2 regions of the Micromonospora sp. NPDC023814 genome follow, and region 1 is predicted to be linked to the other one. Evidence: riboswitches for the same ligand, from Rfam matches in the RefSeq annotation. Region 1 holds a riboswitch; the other holds the start of a gene.
The links. A riboswitch is a leader RNA that binds a small molecule or an ion and turns the genes downstream of it on or off. The one in region 1 is predicted to bind thiamine pyrophosphate.
Positions count from the first base shown of each region.

Region 2: linked by a shared signal. The riboswitch ahead of AB0G14_RS28890 (ECF transporter S component) and the one ahead of thiE (thiamine phosphate synthase) in region 1 are both predicted to bind thiamine pyrophosphate.

Region 1 covers NZ_JBFAAF010000002.1:16,739-25,025, forward strand. The annotation lists partial or broken gene thiO (glycine oxidase ThiO) at 1-884, opposite strand, end outside; gene thiE (thiamine phosphate synthase) at 878-1,504, opposite strand; TPP riboswitch at 1,499-1,607, opposite strand; gene AB0G14_RS01125 (DUF559 domain-containing protein) at 1,730-2,662, shown strand; gene AB0G14_RS01130 (aldo/keto reductase) at 2,896-3,858, opposite strand; gene AB0G14_RS01135 (ATP-binding cassette domain-containing protein) at 3,892-5,571, opposite strand; gene AB0G14_RS01140 (methyltransferase) at 5,613-6,218, opposite strand; gene AB0G14_RS01145 (hypothetical protein) at 6,355-7,641, shown strand; gene truA (tRNA pseudouridine(38-40) synthase TruA) at 7,744-8,287, opposite strand, start outside.
Region 2 covers NZ_JBFAAF010000074.1:14,960-23,246, forward strand. The annotation lists gene gndA (NADP-dependent phosphogluconate dehydrogenase) at 1-133, opposite strand, end outside; gene AB0G14_RS28875 (hypothetical protein) at 534-770, shown strand; gene AB0G14_RS28880 (energy-coupling factor transporter transmembrane component T) at 888-1,688, opposite strand; gene AB0G14_RS28885 (ABC transporter ATP-binding protein) at 1,786-3,201, opposite strand; gene AB0G14_RS28890 (ECF transporter S component) at 3,311-3,901, opposite strand; TPP riboswitch at 3,974-4,079, opposite strand; gene AB0G14_RS28895 (permease) at 4,294-5,280, shown strand; gene AB0G14_RS28900 (TIGR03943 family protein) at 5,277-6,083, shown strand; gene AB0G14_RS28905 (alpha/beta fold hydrolase) at 6,113-6,943, shown strand; gene AB0G14_RS28910 (SIS domain-containing protein) at 7,015-7,764, shown strand; gene AB0G14_RS28915 (DUF6328 family protein) at 7,895-8,287, shown strand, end outside.

The DNA of each region.
Region 1 (8,287 bases):
GGGCGCAGGCCGGCGAGGGCCTCGACGAGGTCGTACTCGGCCAGCTCCGGCAGCAGGTCGACGGCGGCGCGGAGCAGGCGCAGCACCGCCCCGGCGGAGACGTCGGTGTCGGCGCGCTCCTCGACGGTCGCGCCCACCACCACCTCCCCGCTGTCGCGGGGCACGAGATAGACGTGCTCGCCGTCGGCGTACCCCCGGATGACGTGCCGGAAGACCGGCGCGCCGCCGCCGGGCGCGCGGAGCCGTAGCACCTGGCCCTTCACCGGCCGCACCGGCAGCCCGGTCAGGGCCGCCGCCCCGCAGCCGGCCGCCACCACCGTGACGCGGGCGTCCACGTCGGACAGCCGGCGCACGGCGGCGGGCACCAGCGTGGCGCCGGCCCGTTCGGCGGCCGCGCGCAGCGCCGGCACCAGCCGGCGCGGGTCGACCTGGTGGTCGGTGGCGGCGAGCGCGCCGCCGCGCACCCGGGGCGCCAACGCCGGCTCGCGGTCCCGCAGCGCCGAGGGGCGCAGCGGCGTCACCGGCAGTCCGAGACCCTGCTGGTACGCCCACAGCCGGCGGGCCTCGGCCAGGTCGTCGGCGGTGAGCCCGACCACCAACGTGCCCTCGGTGCGGTAGCCGACGTCCGCGCCGGTGGCGGCGGTCAGCTCGGCGGCGAAGGCGGGCCAGCGGGCGGCGGAGGCGGTCAGCAGCCCGGTCAGCTCGTGCTCGCCGAAGTACGCCTCGGCGACCGGGGCGAGCATCCCGGCGGCGACGTACGACGCGCCGGAGCCCGGGGCGGGGTCGTGCACGGCGACCCGGAGGCCGCGCGCCGCGCAGCGCCAGGCGATCGCCAGCCCGACCGGTCCCGCCCCCACCACGGCGACGTCCGGCCGGCTCAGCACCCCAGCGCTCCCAGCAGCTCCGCCGTCGCCCGGGCCGGATCGGCCGCCCCGGACAGTGCCCCCACCACCGCCACCCCGTACGCCCCGGCGGCCAGCAGCGCGGGCGCGTTCGCGGCGGTCACCCCGCCGATCGCGACCACCGGCACGTCCACGGCGGTGGTGACGGCGCGCACCCCGGCCGGGCCGATCGGCGCCGGCAGGCCGGTCTTGGTGCTCGTGGCGTGGCAGGGGCCCACGCCCAGGTAGCTGGCCCCGGCGGCGACCGCCTCGGCGGCCGTCCCCGGCTCGCGGGCGGTGGCCCCGAGCACGGCGGTCGCGCCGAGCACCCGGCGGGCCGCCCCGACCGGCAGGTCCGCCGCGCCGACGTGCCCGCCGGCGGCGCCCACCGCCAGCGCCACGTGCAGCCGGTCGTTGACGAGGCAGGGGACGTCGTACGGCGCGCAGAGCGCGACCACCCGGCGGGCCAGGTCGTACGCCTCCCGGTCGGTGGCGTCGTCGGTGACGCGGACCTGCACGACCAGCTCGGCGCGGGCCACCGGAAGGGCCGCCCGCAACACGGCCAGCGGATCCCGCCCGGGTCGGGTGTCGGTGATCAGATGCAGTCGTCCCAGGGACGGCACGGCAACACTCCTCCCTGCGCCGGCATTACCCGGATCAGGTTCGACGGTCGGGGGCTCTCAGCCCCCCTCTCAGCCCGGTGCACCGGGCTCCCGTGGGTCACTTGCGCGTGTCACCGTACGACGGATCGCCGGATCCGCCAAGGGCGGGACGCGGATTTCACACCGACCGTCCGAAGCCGACGATCGGGGCGGCGCGTGACCGACCCGTCACGCGATGCTGTCCGGATGCCCTCCCCCGCCCGGGTTCCGCCCCGGCTCGCCTTCCTGCCGTTCCGCGGCAGCACCGCGATCGCGCAGGGGCTGCTGACCCGCGCCATGCTGCGCGGCCCGACCTGGCAACGCCTGCTCCCCGACGTGTACGTGCACCGGGACGCCCTGCGCGCAGCCGACCATCGGCTCTGGTGCGACGCGGTCGCCCTGCTCCTGCCCGCCGGTGCCGCGATCGCCGGGCCGAGCGCCGCGTACCTGTGGGGCGTCGACCTGCTGCCGCGGAACGCGCCGGTCAGCGTGCTCCTTTCCCGGCCGGCACGCCTGCGCCCGCACCCACAGCTGGCCGTCACCCGCTCGGCGCTGCCGGGCAGCGACCTGACCTGCTTCGGCGGCCTACCGGTCACCACGCCGCTGCGAACGGCGTTCGACCTCGCGCGACGAGGGCCACGCGACGAGGCCCTCGTCGCCGTCGACGCCATGCTGCACCGCCGGGTGGTCGGGCTGCCGGCCCTGCAGGCGTACGCCGACACGCGTTCCCGCTGGCCCGGGCTGCCGCTGCTGCGCGAGGTGCTGGCGCTGGCCGAGCCGCTGAGCGAGTCCCCGATGGAAACCCGGCTGCGGCTCCTCCTGCTCGACGCCGGGCTGCCCCCACCCACGGCACAGCACGACGTGCTCGACGCCCGGGGGCGGTTCGTCGGTCGGGTCGACCTGGCCTGGCCCGCCCTGCGCGTCGCGGTCGAGTACGACGGCGACCACCACCGCGAGCGCGCCCACTTCCGCCAGGACGTCGCCCGGCTGAACGCGCTGCGCGCGGCCGGCTGGATCGTCCTCCGCTTCACCGCCGACGATGTGCTCCGGCACCGGCCCCGGACGGTACGCCTCGTCACCGCCGCCCTGCGGGAACGTGCAGACGAGCGGAACAGCACGGCTGTAACCCGCCCACGGTGACAGCCGTGCCGTTCCACCCGCGGCGGCGCACGGTCCCTCCGGCCAGGTGACGGAGCGCCCGCCGGCAGGCCCACGGGACAGTCGCCCGGGGCCGGCCGGGACGGGCGCGCGGGGAAAGATGGCGGGGACGGGTGGAACACCAGGGCTGCCTCCCGGTGTCGGAGACGTGCGTGGTGTTCCACCCGTGACGACCCGGGCCTGGGCGGGCGCGTCGGCGGCCGGGCGTACCCGGCTCAGAGGATGGCGCGGAGGGCGTCGAGGTCCTCGTCGGTGGGCTGCCAGGTGCCCGCCTCCGCGTTGGAGCGCACCTGCTCGGGTGTGGTGGCACCGGCGATCACCGAGGTCACCGCCGGCAGGGCGGCCAGCCCGCCGATGGCCACCTGGAGCATCGACAGCCCCCGCTCGTTCGCGTACGCCTCGATCGCCTCGATGGTGTCCCAGTCGGCGGCGGCGAGGCGCTGTGCGTACCGGCCGCCTCCGGCGAGGCGGCTGCCGGCGGGCGGGGCCTGGTCGCGCTTGTACTTGCCGGTCAGCAGGCCGTTGGCCAGCGGGAAGAACGGCAGCAGCCCGAGGCCGAACCGCTCGCAGGCCGGCACCACCTCGGCCTCGGCGGAGCGTTCCAGCAGGCTGTAGTGGTTCTGCACGCTGATGAACCGGGACCGGCCGTTGGACGACGCCACCCAGTCCGCGTCGGCGATCTGCCACCCGGCGAAGTTGGAGTTGCCCAGGTAGCGCACCTTGCCGGCGCGGACCAGGTCGTCCAGCGCGGCGAGGGTCTCGTCGATCGGGGTGCCCGGGTCAGGCTCGTGCATCTGGTACAGGTCGATGTGGTCGGTGCCGAGCCGGCGCAGCGACGCCTCCACGGCGCGGGCGATGTAGCGCCGCGCGCCCCGGGCGCCGAAGTCGGGGCCGTTGAGGCCGTGCATGTCCATGCCGAACTTGGTGGCCACCACCACGTCGTCGCGGCGGCCCTTGAGCGCCTGACCCAGCAGTTCCTCGGAGCCGCCCTGCGGCTCGCCGTAGATGTCGGCGGTGTCGAAGAAGTTGATCCCGGCGTCCAGCGCGGCGTCGACCACCGCCCGGGTCCCGTCGAGGTCGAGCTTGCGGCCGACGTTGTTGCAGCCGATGCCGACGACGGACACCACGAGCCCGGAGTCGCCCAACCGGCGGTAGGTCATCTCAGTCACGAGATCCACCCTATGCCGGCCGGCCCGCCGCCCGGGTTCGCCTCAGCCAACGTCCCAGACCGGCTCGGGGGTCTCCACCACCTCGTTGTCGCCGCGGAAGAGGACGAACCGGTCGAACGATCGGGTGAACCAGCGGTCGTGGGTCACCGCGACCACGGTTCCCTCGAACGCCGTCAGCCCGGCCTCCAGCGCCTCCGCCGACGCCAGGTCGAGGTTGTCGGTGGGCTCGTCGAGCAGCAGCAGCGTCGCGCCGGACAGCTCCAGCAGCAGCACCAGGAACCGCGCCTGCTGCCCGCCGGAGAGGGTGCCGAAGCGCTGGTCGCCCTGCCCCGCCAGCTCGTACCGGGACAGCGCCGCCATCGCCGCGTGCCGGTCCATGCCGGCCCGGTGGTCGTCCCCCCGCCAGAGGATCTCCACGAGGGTCTTCGCCATCAGCTCCGGCCGGTCGTGGGTCTGCGAGAAGTGCCCGGGGCGCACCCGCGCGCCGAGCCGGGCCACCCCGTCGTGCGCGACCGGCGCGAGCGCCGCCGCGCCGTCGACCGGGCCGTTGGCCGGGTCGGGGTCGCTGCCGCCGCGGGCGAGCAGCCGGAGGAAGTGCGACTTCCCCGTGCCGTTGGCGCCGAGCACCGCCACCCGGTCGCCGTACCAGATCTCCAGGTCGAACGGGTAGGTCAGGCCGTCGAGCTCCAACTGCTCGCAGACCACCGCGCGCTTGCCGGTCCGCCCGCCGGTCAGGCGCATCCGGATGTCCTGGTCCTTCGGCGGTACGGGCGGCGGCCCGGCCTCCTCGAACTTGCGCAACCGGGTCTGCGCGGCCTGGTAGCGCGAGGCCATCCCGTCGTTGTACGCGGCCTTCTGCTTGTACATCAGCATCAGCTCGCGCAGCTTCTGGTGCTCCTCGTCCCAGCGTTTGCGCAGCTCGTCGAGGCGGGCGTGCCGGGCCACCCGCGCGGAGTGCCAGCTCGCGAAACCGCCGGGGTGCACCCAGGCGCTGCCGCCCTCCACGGCGACCACCCGGTCGGCGGTGTGCGCCAGCAGCTCCCGGTCGTGCGAGACGTAGAGCACCGACTTGGCCGACTCGCGCAGCCGCCCCTCCAGCCAGCGCTTGCCCGGCACGTCGAGGAAGTTGTCCGGCTCGTCGAGGAGCAGCACCTCGTCGGGGCCGCGCAGCAGCAGTTCGAGGGCGAAGCGCTTCTGCTGGCCGCCGGAGAGGGTCCGGACGGGTCGCTCCCGGGCGCCGTCCCACGGCAGGCCGAGCACGATGGTGGCGACGGTGTCGAAGAGCACCTCGGCGTCGTACCCGCCGGCCTCGCCCCACGCCGCGAGCGCGTCCGCGTACGCCAGCTGGGCCTTGCCGGCGGCGGTGCTGTACTTGCCGCGGACCTCGGCCGCCCGCATGGCCGCCTCGGTCTCGGCGAGCCGGCGGCCGGCGTCGCGCAGCGCCGGCGGGGCGAGCGACAGCGCCAGGTCGGCCAGTGTGGACTCGTCACCGATCATGCCGATGAACTGGCGCATCACGCCCAGCCCGCCGGCCCGCGCGATCGCGCCGGTCTTCACCGGCAGGTCGCCGGCGACCATCCGCAGCAGCGTCGTCTTGCCGGCGCCGTTCGGCCCGACCAGGGCCACCTTGGCGCCCTCCCCGACCCGGAACGAGACGTCGGTGAAGAGTTCCCGCCCGTCGGGGAGGAGGTGCCCGACGGCTGCCACGTCCACGTATCCCACGCCGGCATCCTGCCCGAGCACCCGCCGGGCGGCCCAACCAATTACCGGGTGACGCGCAGCACCCGGTAGCCCTTCTGGCTGGCGTGCCGCTCGACCTGCCAGCCCTGGTCGGCCAGCCAGCGGTGCAGCGAGTCGCCGCCGAGGTGGCGGGCGACCACCAGCCAGGCGACGCCGTCCGGGGCGAGCCGGGGCAGCCAGCGCAGCAGCATCCGGTGCAGCTCGTCCTTGCCGACCCGGATCGGCGGGTTGGACCAGAGCTGGGCGAACGTCACGTCGGCGGGCACGTCGTCCGGCGCGGCGACGCGTACCCGGTCGCCCGCGCCGACCCGCCCCGCGTTGGCCGCGGTCAGCTCCCGGGCCCGCTCGTTGACGTCGACGGCCCAGACGGTCGCCGACGGCGCCGAGGTGGCCAGCACGCAGGTGATCGGCCCGAAGCCACAGCCGAGGTCGAGCAGGGCGCCGGCCGTGCCGGCGGGCGGCAGCTCGGCCTTGCGCAGCAGCACGGCCGTGCCGGGGTCGAGGCGGGCGGCGGAGAAGACCCCGCCGGAGGAGGTCAGGGTGTAGTCGCGGCCGGCGACGGCGAACTCGACCTCGCGCGGGTGGGCGGCAGTCGCGGGTTCAGCGGTGAAGTAGTGGTCGCCGGTCACGCCGGCAATTCTCGCACCGCCCTCGCCACCGGCCGGTCCCGGGCCGAGGAGCGGACACAGCACGACACGAAACAGTCAGGCACCCAATTTCCCGTTATTACCCCCTAAAGGGACAATGCCTCCTACCCTGGGCGACATGGTGTATCGGTACGAGTCCGATGAGGAAGCATTCATGGAGTACCCGGAGCGCGGGTCCGGCCGCTCGGTGCTCGGTGCCGGTCCGCCGGCCGGTCCCTCCCCGTCCCGCTTCCCGACGCCGTCGCTGCCCCGGCCCAACCGGGTCGCGCTGCCCCCCGCCGAGCCGGCGCCGGTCCGCGCCCCGGTCCCGGTGTCCCCCGCGCAGCACGCGCCAGCACCACAGGCGCCGCAGCCGCCGCCACCAGCGCCACAGCCGCCGCAGACGTCGCCACCAGCGTCACAGGAGGCGGCGCCAGCGCCACAGGCAGAGGTACGGCCCGACCCACCGACCCCGCAGGCCCCGCCGGACCCGCAGGCGCGGTCGGACGTGCAGGCGCGGTCGGACGTGCAGGCGCGGTCGGACGTGCAGGTGTCGCCGGCACCGGCCGAGCCGGCCGTAGCGGCCGAGGCACCCGTGGACACCGAGGCACCCGTGGCGGTCGAGCGCCCCGTGCCGCAGCGGGGCGGCGGCCGGCTGTGGCAGGTGCTGGTCGGCGGTGCGGCCGTGCTCGTGCTGCTCGCGCTCTGCGGCCTCGGCGCCGCCGCCCTGCTGGTCGAGCGCGACCGGACGCCGCAGGCCACGCCCACCGGCCAGCCCCAGGTGGCCGAGTCGGCCGAGGCCGGGGCGCACGACCTCGACTCCCGGGACACCGACCAGGCGCCGCTGACGGCCAAGGAACTGTTCCCCGGCACGCAGCTCGTCGTCGCCGACGGGCAGCCCGCGTACCGGGTGCTGAAGACCCACTCCAGCGCCAGCTGCGCGGTCGCGGCCACCGGGGAGGTCGCCGACCTGCTGGTCCGGCTCGGCTGCAACCAGGTGGTCCGGGCCACCCTGCGCACGCCCGACGGCGACCACCTGGTGACCGCCGGCCTGTTCAACCTGACCGACCGCGCCAGCGCCGAACGCGCCCGCGACCGGATCCGGCAGATGCTCGACGAGCGGCAGGGCCGATTCCGGGGCATGCCGGCCGACAACGGCACCGAGGCGATCGCCACCGCGCCGGCGCGGGTCGGCTGGCAGGTGCGCGGCCACTACCTCGCGTACGCGGTGGTCGCCCGCGCCGACGGCGAGACGATCAGGTCGGGCGACACGAAGGCCAGAGAGATCCTCTTCGACATGATCGAGCTGCACCTCAACCAGAGTGTGCTGGAGCGCCGGGCGGACGGTGGGACGGCCGGCCAGCCGACCGACGAGGGCGCGGACCGCACCGGCACACAGGACGGGAGCGAGCTGCCGGGCGAGTGACGAGCCCCCGGGTGTGGACGGGTGCGCGGGCCCCGACGGCCGACACCCTGGCCGGTCGGCACCGATCCGCCGAGATGGCGCACGTCGGACGCGTCCCTGCGGTCAACCCTCCACGGGGACGCGCAGCCGGCGGGTCGCCTCGGCGCGGCGGGCGTACTCGGCCGGGTCGTCGGGGTAGCCCACGGCGACCAGGGTCAGCCCGTGCGCCGGGGCAACGGTCACCTCGCTGGACCGTTCCCGGCGGGTGAGCAGGCTGCCCGGCCACCCGACCGGACGGCGCCCGTCCCCCGCGACCAGCATCGCGCCGACCAGGCTGCGCACCATCGCCTGGCAGAACGCGTCGGCCTGCACGGTGGCCACGAGGAGCCCGTCGGGGTCCCGCCGCCAGTCCAGCCGGGTCACCTCGCGCAGCGTGGTGGCGTTCTCCTTGCGCCGGCAGTACGCGGCGAAGTCGTGCTCCCCCACCAGCCCCGCCGCGGCGGCGTTCAGCGCGTCCAGGTCGAGCGGCTTCGGCCAGGCCAGCACCTCGTGCCGGCGCAGCGGCTCGGCGCCCCACGGCGCGTCGGTGACCCGGTACTCGTAGCGGCGGAAGGTGGCCGAGAACCGGGCGTCGAAGTCGGCGGGCACCTCGGTCATCGCCCGCACC
Region 2 (8,287 bases), on a different contig from region 1:
GGCTGCGGGTGCGCTCCGGCGAGCGGTTGTGCAGCGCCACGGTGAAGCCGTTGCGGGCCAGGTTCCGGGCCAGGTTGCGGCCCATCACCGCCAGCCCGGTCACGCCGATCCGCGCCGTCGCCCGCTCGGCCATCCGTCCGCCGCCCTCCGCCGTCCACGCCTGCCGCTGTGACCGTATCGCGGCGGGTGGCGGGCGCGGTGCGTGTTCGGCAGCCCGTCTCCGCCGGGTCGCGGTGCGCTCGCGGCCGGACATGCCGATCGTGCCGGTAATTCGGATGCGCGCGGCCTGCGGTGGGGTTAGCGTGTGGGCATGCGCAACTGACGCCCCATCTCCGAGCCGGCCCGCCGCCCTGCTGCCGTGGGTCCGCGTGCTCCCGGGCGTCCGCATTCCCACCCTGTCGCCGAGGCGGCGGTGTCCTTCGTGGTCGCACCCGGGGAGCAGTCCCGATTCCGCCCGACCGTCGCGCGACGGTCACCGACCGGCGGCCCGCCCCGTCCGACGACGGGACGGCCCGCAGAACGAGGAGGCCCGGATGCCCGCCAAGCGCAACCCGAAGAAGTCCCGCACCGTCACGCCGAAGCCGACCGTCGTGGACCTGACGCCCGCCAACCTCGACGAGGTGGCGGTCGCGCCGGTCACGCCGGTGCTGCCGCTCGACCGGCCGGTGGCGCCGAAGGCCGGTCCGCCGGTCTCCGGCGCCGCCCGCTCCGGGTCGCTGCGCGGCCAGCGGGCGGGCCAGGCCCGCCGGTACGCCTTCCGGCGTAGCTGATGGGGCCCGCCGGGTGGGGTTGTCGGCGCCCGGCGACAACCCCACCCGGACCGGCTCCCGGCCCTGCTGCGGCTGGCTGCCCTCGCCGGCGTGTCACGGTGGGCGTCGTTGTGCGGCTCAGCCGATCAGGGGCCGGAACGTGCCGAGCAGCACGCTGACCGCCAGCGCCGCGCCGGCCAGCAGCGCCGCCCCGGCGATCAGCAGCCCGTCGGCGGCGACGAAGCGTTGCCGCCGGGCGACCGTACGCGGGGTGCCGGCGTCGAAGCCGCGGGCGTCCATTGCCACGGCCAACCGGGTGCCCCGGCGGATCGCCCCGACCAGCAGCGCGAAGGCGGTGGAGGCGAACAGCCGCAGCTTCGCCAGCGGGTTGCGTCCCGCCGCCACCCCGCGGGCGCGGCGGGCCATGGCGATCATCTGCCACTCCTGCCCGAGCAGCGGCACCAGCCGGAACGCCGCCAACGCCCCGATGGCGAACCGGGCCGGCGCCTTCGCATTCTGGATCAGGGCGTCCGCCAGGTCGGTGGGGTCGGTGGTGGCGAACACGATCACGCCGGGCAGCGCCACGGCGAACATGCGCAGCACCAGGCCGAGCGCGGTGAGCAGCACCCCGGAGGTGACCACCGCGGGGCCGGCCTCGACCAGCACCCGGCCGGAGCGCTCGGCCGCGAAGAGCACCAGCGTCACCACGATGCCGACCGCGCCGACCAGCAGCGGCCCGGCCCGCCGGGCCAGCACCCGGAAGCGGACCCCGAACAGGGGCAGCACGGCCAACTCGACGGCGATGGCGATCGCCGGGGCGACCGGGTCCAGGGTGGCGACGAGGACGAACGAGAACACCAGCGCCGCGGCGAGCTTGGCCACCGGGTTGCGCCGGGCCAGCGGCGCGTCGGGGGCGGCGACCGGTTCGAGGGTGATCACGGCCGCTCCGGGACGGGACGGGCGGGGCGCGCGGCCTGCGCCGGACCGGTCGTGGTCAGGCGCTGCGGGTGCGCGGCCGGCGCGTCGTGCGAGCTGGTCACGGCCGCTCCAGGGTGACGCGCCGGTCGGCCAGAGCGGCCACGAACTCCGGGTCGTGGGTGACGGCGACCAGGCCGTGCCCGGCGTCGCGCAGCTCGGCGAAGAGGTCCACCAGCTCCAGCCAGGTCCGCCGGTCCTGGCCGAAGGTGGGTTCGTCGCAGACGAGCAGGCGGGGCGCGGTGGCCAGGGCCGTCGCCACGCTCAGTCGCCGCGCCTCCCCACCGGACAGGGTGTACGGGTTGGCCGCGGCGAGCTTCGTCAACCGCAGCCGGGACAGCAGGCCGTCCACGGTGGACCGGACCGTCGCCTCGGGCTGGCCGGCGCGGCGCGGGCCGAGGGCCAGCTCGTCGAAGACGGTGGTGGCGACGAACTGGTGCTCCGGGTCCTGGAAGACCGAGCCGATCCGCCGGGCCAGCGCCGGGGCGCGCCAGCGGTGCGGGGGAGTGCGGGCGTCGGCGCCGGCCAGTGCCGCCGTCGCCGCGACCCGGCCGGTGCCCGGCTTGAGCAGCCCGCCGAGCAACAGCGCGAGGGTCGACTTCCCGGCCCCGTTCGGGCCGAGCACGGCGAGCGCCTCGCCGGCGCGTACCGCCAGGTCGACGGCGGCCAGCCGGGGCGGCAGACCGAGCCGGTCGGCGGTGAGCAGCAGGTCGCCGGCCGGCGCGGTGGCGTGGCGGGGCGGCACGGGCCGGCCGGGCACCCAGACGCCCGCGGCGGCGAGCGCGTCGCCGTGGGCGCCGAAGACGGCCTGGGGCGTGCCGTCCGCGCGGACGCCGCCGCCCGGTTCGAGCACGACCACCCGGTCGACCAGTGGCAGCGCCTCGGCGACCCGGTGCTCGACCAGGACCAGCGTGGTGTCGGCGTCCAGCGCGCCGGCCACCGCCGCCCGGACGAGCGCGGCGCCGGTCGGGTCCAGGTTGGCGGTCGGCTCGTCGAGCAGCAACAGTCCGGGCCGCAGGGCCAGCACCCCGGCCAGGGCGAGGCGTTGCTGCTCGCCGCCGGAGAGGGCCGCGGTGGGCCGGTTCCGGTGGTACGGGAAGCCGACCCGGGCCAGCGCCTCGTCGACGCGGGGCCAGATCTCCTCGGCGGGGACCCCCCGGTTCTCCAGCCCGAACGCCACGTCGTCACCGCTGCGGGCCATCACGAGCTGGGTCTCCGGGTCCTGGAAGACGATGCCGACCCGTTCCCGGCCCTTGCGGGGGTCGAGCCCGTCGATCTCGACGGTGCCCTCCTGTTCGCCCGAGTCCTCGGGCAGCAGCCCGGCCAGCGCGGCGAGCAGGGTGCTCTTGCCGGCGCCCGACGGCCCGAGCAGCAGTACCCGCTCGCCGGCCTCGACGCGCAGGTCCACCCCGCGTACGGCCCACGCCCGACGCCCGGCGTGCCGCCACCCGAACCCCCGCAGCGTCACCGCCCCCACGCCGTCCCCCTTCCGGCCCGCGCGCGGGCGTCGATCATGAGGTTGGCGGCACCCACGGAGATCCATGTCGCCGTCAACCTCATGATCAACTCCGATTCCGTGGTGCGGGTCAGATGGCGGCGCGTTCGCGGCCGGCGGGGAAGCGGTCCAGGACGCCGGTGCCCGCCAGGGCGCGGGTGAGGGCCCAGCCGCCGGCGCCGGCGACGGCGGCGGCGCTGACGACGGTGAGCAGGGCGTACGGGACCCGGTAGCTGCCGAGCGCGTAGTCGACGTTCCAGACGAAGAAGTCGAACAGCGCCGCGCCGAGGCCGGTCAGCGCACCGGCGAGCAGCGCGGTGGGCAGCCGGAACGAGCGGTACCGGAACGCGGCGAAGGCCACCTCGGCGCCGAGCCCCTGGATGAGGCCCTGGACGATGGTGATGCCGCCCCACTCCGCGCCGAGCAGCGCGGAGACCGTCGCCGCCACCGCCTCGCAGAAGAGCGCCGCGCCGGGCTTGCGGATCACCAGGCCGCCGAGCACGGCCGGGACCAGCCAGACGCCGTACATGATCGCCTGGCCGGCCGGGAAGAACGCGAACGCCGGGTCGACGGCCCGCCACAGCAGGCCCCAGGCCCAGAAGATGACGCCGAACGCCACCGCGATCACCGCGGCGATGACGACGTCGAGTGTGCGCCACCGGGTGGTCGTGTTGTCTCGCATGGTTGCTCCCAGTCCTGAACGCGAACCAGGAGAAGACGCACGCCGCGCCCGGTGTGCCCGGACGGCGGCGCGGCTGGAGGTCGACCGAACTCCCTGCGCTGGCATTACCCAGATCAGGTTCGAGGGTCTGCGGGCGGTGCCCGCACTCTCAGCGCTGTGCGCTCCCCTGTCGGATGTGAAGTTGTCGCGCCGACGCTAACACCTTTGAAGATCATCGGGCAAAGTGATCTTTGCGCAGGTCACCCGCGCGTTCGCTCGATCTCGTCGGTTCCGGCCGGTACTCTCGGGCGGCCACTGGCGGAATCGGCGGAGGAAACCACGTGACATCCGAGGTTGACCGCTCCGTGCCGGACGGGCGCGCCCCGGGGTCGGTCGGTGTGGCCGCGCCGGGCGTGCCCCCGCACGAGCCGGCGGGCGGCGGCGGGAGCGCCTGGCGGGTCGGGTCGGTCGAGGCGCTCGCGGGCCTGCTGGTCCTGCTGGTCGTCTTCCGTGAGCCGCTCGCCCGCGCCCTGTCCGCGCCCCGGCTGCAGACCTGGACCACCGTCTTCGTCTCGGTCATGGTGCAGGCGGTGCCGTTCCTGGTCTTCGGGGTGGTCCTCTCCGCCGTGATCGCGGTCTTCGTGCCCCGGTCGTTCTGGGCCCGGGCGCTGCCCCGGCACCCCGCGCTCGCGGTGCCCGTGGCGAGCGCGGCCGGCGTGGTGCTGCCCGGCTGCGAGTGCGGGTCCGTGCCGATCGCCGGGTCGCTGATCCGGCGCGGGGTCACCCCGGCCGCCGCGCTGGCCTTCCTGCTCGCCGCCCCGGCCATCAACCCGATCGTGCTCACCGCCACCGCGGTGGCCTTCCCCGACGACCCGGAGATGGTCCTCGGCCGTGGCATCGCGAGCCTGGTCGTCGCGATGGTGATGGGGTGGCTGTGGCTGCGCCTCGGCCGGGCCGACTGGATTCGGCTGCCGCGCCGGCCGGAGCTGGACGACGGCCCGCGCGGGCGGGCGTTCTGGGCGGCGGTCCGGCACGACGTCACCCACGCCGGCGGGTTCCTGGTGGTCGGCGCGGCGGCGGCCGCCACCATCAACGTCGTCGTGCCCGAGCGCTGGTTGCAGACGCTCGCCGAGGACCCGGTGCTCTCGGTGCTCGCGCTGGCCGTGCTCGCGGTGCTGCTCTCCCTCTGCTCGGAGGCCGACGCCTTCGTGGCCGCCTCGCTGTCGCAGTTCTCGCTGACCGCCCGACTGGTCTTCCTGGTGGTGGGGCCGATGGTCGACCTCAAGCTCATCGCGATGCAGACCGGCGTCTTCGGCCGGCGGTTCGCGCTGCGGTTCGCCCCGGCCACCTTCGCGGTGGCCGTCGCGGTCGCCGCCGCGACCGGGGCGGTGCTGCGGTGAACCGGCAGGCGCAAGCCGTCGTCCTGCTGCTGCTCGGGGGCGCCGTGGTCCGGGCCAGCCTCACCGACCTCTACCTGCGCTACGTCAAGGAGGGGCTGCGCCCCTTCCTGGTCGCCGCCGGCCTGCTGCTGGTGGTCGCCGCGGTCATGACCCTCTGGTACGAGCTGCGTCCCGCCCTCCGGCGCGCCGACGGGAACCACGACCGCGCCGCCGCGTCCCCGACCGACGGGGACCAGGAACCCGTCGACGGCGAGCACGACCGCGCCGGCCGGGACGACGCCGCCGACCACGGGCACGGCCACCACGAGCCGCGGATCGGCTGGCTGCTGATCCTGCCGGCGCTGGGTCTGCTCCTAGTCGCCCCGCCCGCCCTCGGCTCGTACGCGGCCGGGCAGGCCGGCACCGCGCTCTCCGCCCGGCAACAGCCGTCCGACTACCCGCCCCTGCCCGACGGCGATCCGGCGCAGGTCAGCGTGCTCGACTACGCCTCGCGGGCGCTGTTCGACCGGGGCGCGTCGCTCGGCGGGCGCCGGGTCCGGCTGACCGGTTTCGTCACCACCGGCCCCGACGGCCGACCGCTCCTGGCCCGGATGGTGCTCTCCTGCTGCGCGGCCGACGGGCGGCCGGTCAAGCTGGGCCTGACCGGCGCCGCTCCCGAAGGGCTCGCCGACGACACCTGGATCGAGGTGACCGGCCGCTACAGCGACCGGATCGCCCGGGACCCGGTCAACGACGCCGAGATCCCCTACCTCGACGTGGAGTCCTGGCGGCAGGTGCCCACCCCCAAACGCCAGTACGAGTGACCCCGCCCGCCCTGGGTAGGCTGGCGATCATGCGGATCGAGGCGCGGGGGCTCACGTTCGACGTACGCGTCGGCGGTCCCGAGGGCGGCGCGCCCGTCCTGCTGCTGCACGGCTTTCCCCAGCACGGCGGGGAGTGGGACGACGTCGTCCCGCCGCTGCACGCCGCCGGCCTGCGCACGTACGCGCCGGACCAGCGCGGTTACTCGCCGGGCGCGCGGCCCGAGGCGGTCGAGGCGTACCGGATGCCGGAGCTGGTGGCCGACGCGGTGGCCGTGCTGGACGCGCTGGGCGTCGACGCGGCGCACCTCGTGGGGCACGACTGGGGCGCGGTGGTGGCCTGGGACCTGGCCGTCCGCCACCCGGAGCGGGTCCGGACGCTGACCGCGGTCTCCGTGCCGCACCCCGCCGCGATGGCGCACGCGCTGGCCGAGGACCCGGGGCAGAAGGCGCGCTCGGCGTACATCGTGCTGTTCCGCAAGCCGGGCAGGGCGGAGAAGGCGCTGCTGGCGCTGGGGGCGACCGGGCTGCGCCGGATGCTGCACGGGGTCGGCGACGACGAGCGGGTGGCCGCGTACGCGGACCCGATGCGCGAACCCGGCGCGCTGACGGCGGCGCTGAACTGGTACCGGGCGATGTCCCGGCGGGACATGGCGGCCACCGGGCCGGTGCCGGTGCCGACCACCTTCGTGTGGAGCGACCGCGACATCGCGATCGGCCGGACCGCGGCCGAGGCGTGCGCCGGCCACGTGAGCGCCGACTACCGCTTCGTCGAGCTGCCCGGGGTGAGCCACTGGATCCCCGACGAGGCGCCCGCCCCGCTGGCCGAGGCGATCCTGGCCCGGGTGCGGGGCCCGGCCTGACCGGTGCGGCGTCGCCCCGCCGGGGTGGCCGGGCGTTCCCGACGGACGTACGACATGGACGGAGGAGAGACATGACGGTGAGCGCCGAGGACTACCTGGCCGTGGTGACCGAGACGATGCAGCGGGTGGCCACGAGCCAGCGCGAGGCGGTGGGGCGGGCCGCCGACCTGATCGCCGACGCGGTGCGCGCCGACGGGGTGGTCCACGCGTTCGGCACCGGCCACTCGGAGGCGCTGGCGATGGAGATCGCGGGCCGGGCCGGCGGGCTGGTGCCCACCAACCGGATCGCCCTGCGGGACCTGGTGCTGGTCGGCGGCGCGCCGGCCGACGTGCTCGGGCCGCTGCTCGAACGCGATCCGTCGGTGGCGCACCGCCTCTACGAGCTGGCCCCCGTCAGCCCCGGGGACGTCTTCGTGCTCGCCTCCAACTCCGGCGTCAACGGCGCGATGGTGGAGTTCGCGTCCCTGGTCAAGGAGAAGGGGCACGGGCTGGTCGCGATCACCTCGGCGCAGCACTCCGGGCAGATGACCTCGCGCCACCCGTCGGGGCGCAAGCTCGCCGACATCGCCGACGTGGTGCTCGACAACGGCGCCCCGTACGGCGACGCGACGCTGCCGCTGCCCGGCGGTGGCGCGGTCGGCGCGGTCTCGTCGATCACCGCGGCGCTGCTGGCGCAGCAGATCACGGTCGAGGTGGTGGCCCGGCTGCTCGCCGCGGGGGAGCGGCCTCCGGTCTACCTGTCGGCCAACATCGCCGGCGGCGACGAGCACAACAACGCCCTGGAGGCCCGGTACGCCGGCCGGATCCGCCGCGGCTCCTGAGCCGATCGGGTGGCGTGTGCCGGGCTCGCGCGGGCGACGTGAGCCGGTTTCGCGGCACCGTCGGTGGGGCATCAGCGTTGCTGCCGACGGGCGTGCCTCGTCGGCAGTACCGTCTGACCGGAGGTAGCCCGTGTCCAAGGAAACCGAGCGGCAGCGCTGGCAGCGCAACTTCGCCGATCTGTTGCAGGAGCTGCGGGTCGCGCAGACCGGCGTGCAGATCCTCTTCGCCTTCCTGCTGACCCTGCCGTTCAGCAACGGGTTCACCAGGACGAGCGGTTTCCAGAAGGACGTCTACATCGTCTCGTTGCTCGCGGCAGCCGCCGCGACCGCATTGATCATTTCCCCGGTGGCGTTCCACCGCGCGCTGTTCCGGCAGGGTCGCAAGCCGGAGCTGGTCCGGTTCGCCCACCGGATGGCCAGCGCCGGCCTCGCCTTCATGCTGATCTCGATGGTCAGCGCGGTGCTGCTGATCACCGACTTCGTGCTGAACCGGGGCGTCGCCCTGCTACTCAGCGGTGCCACG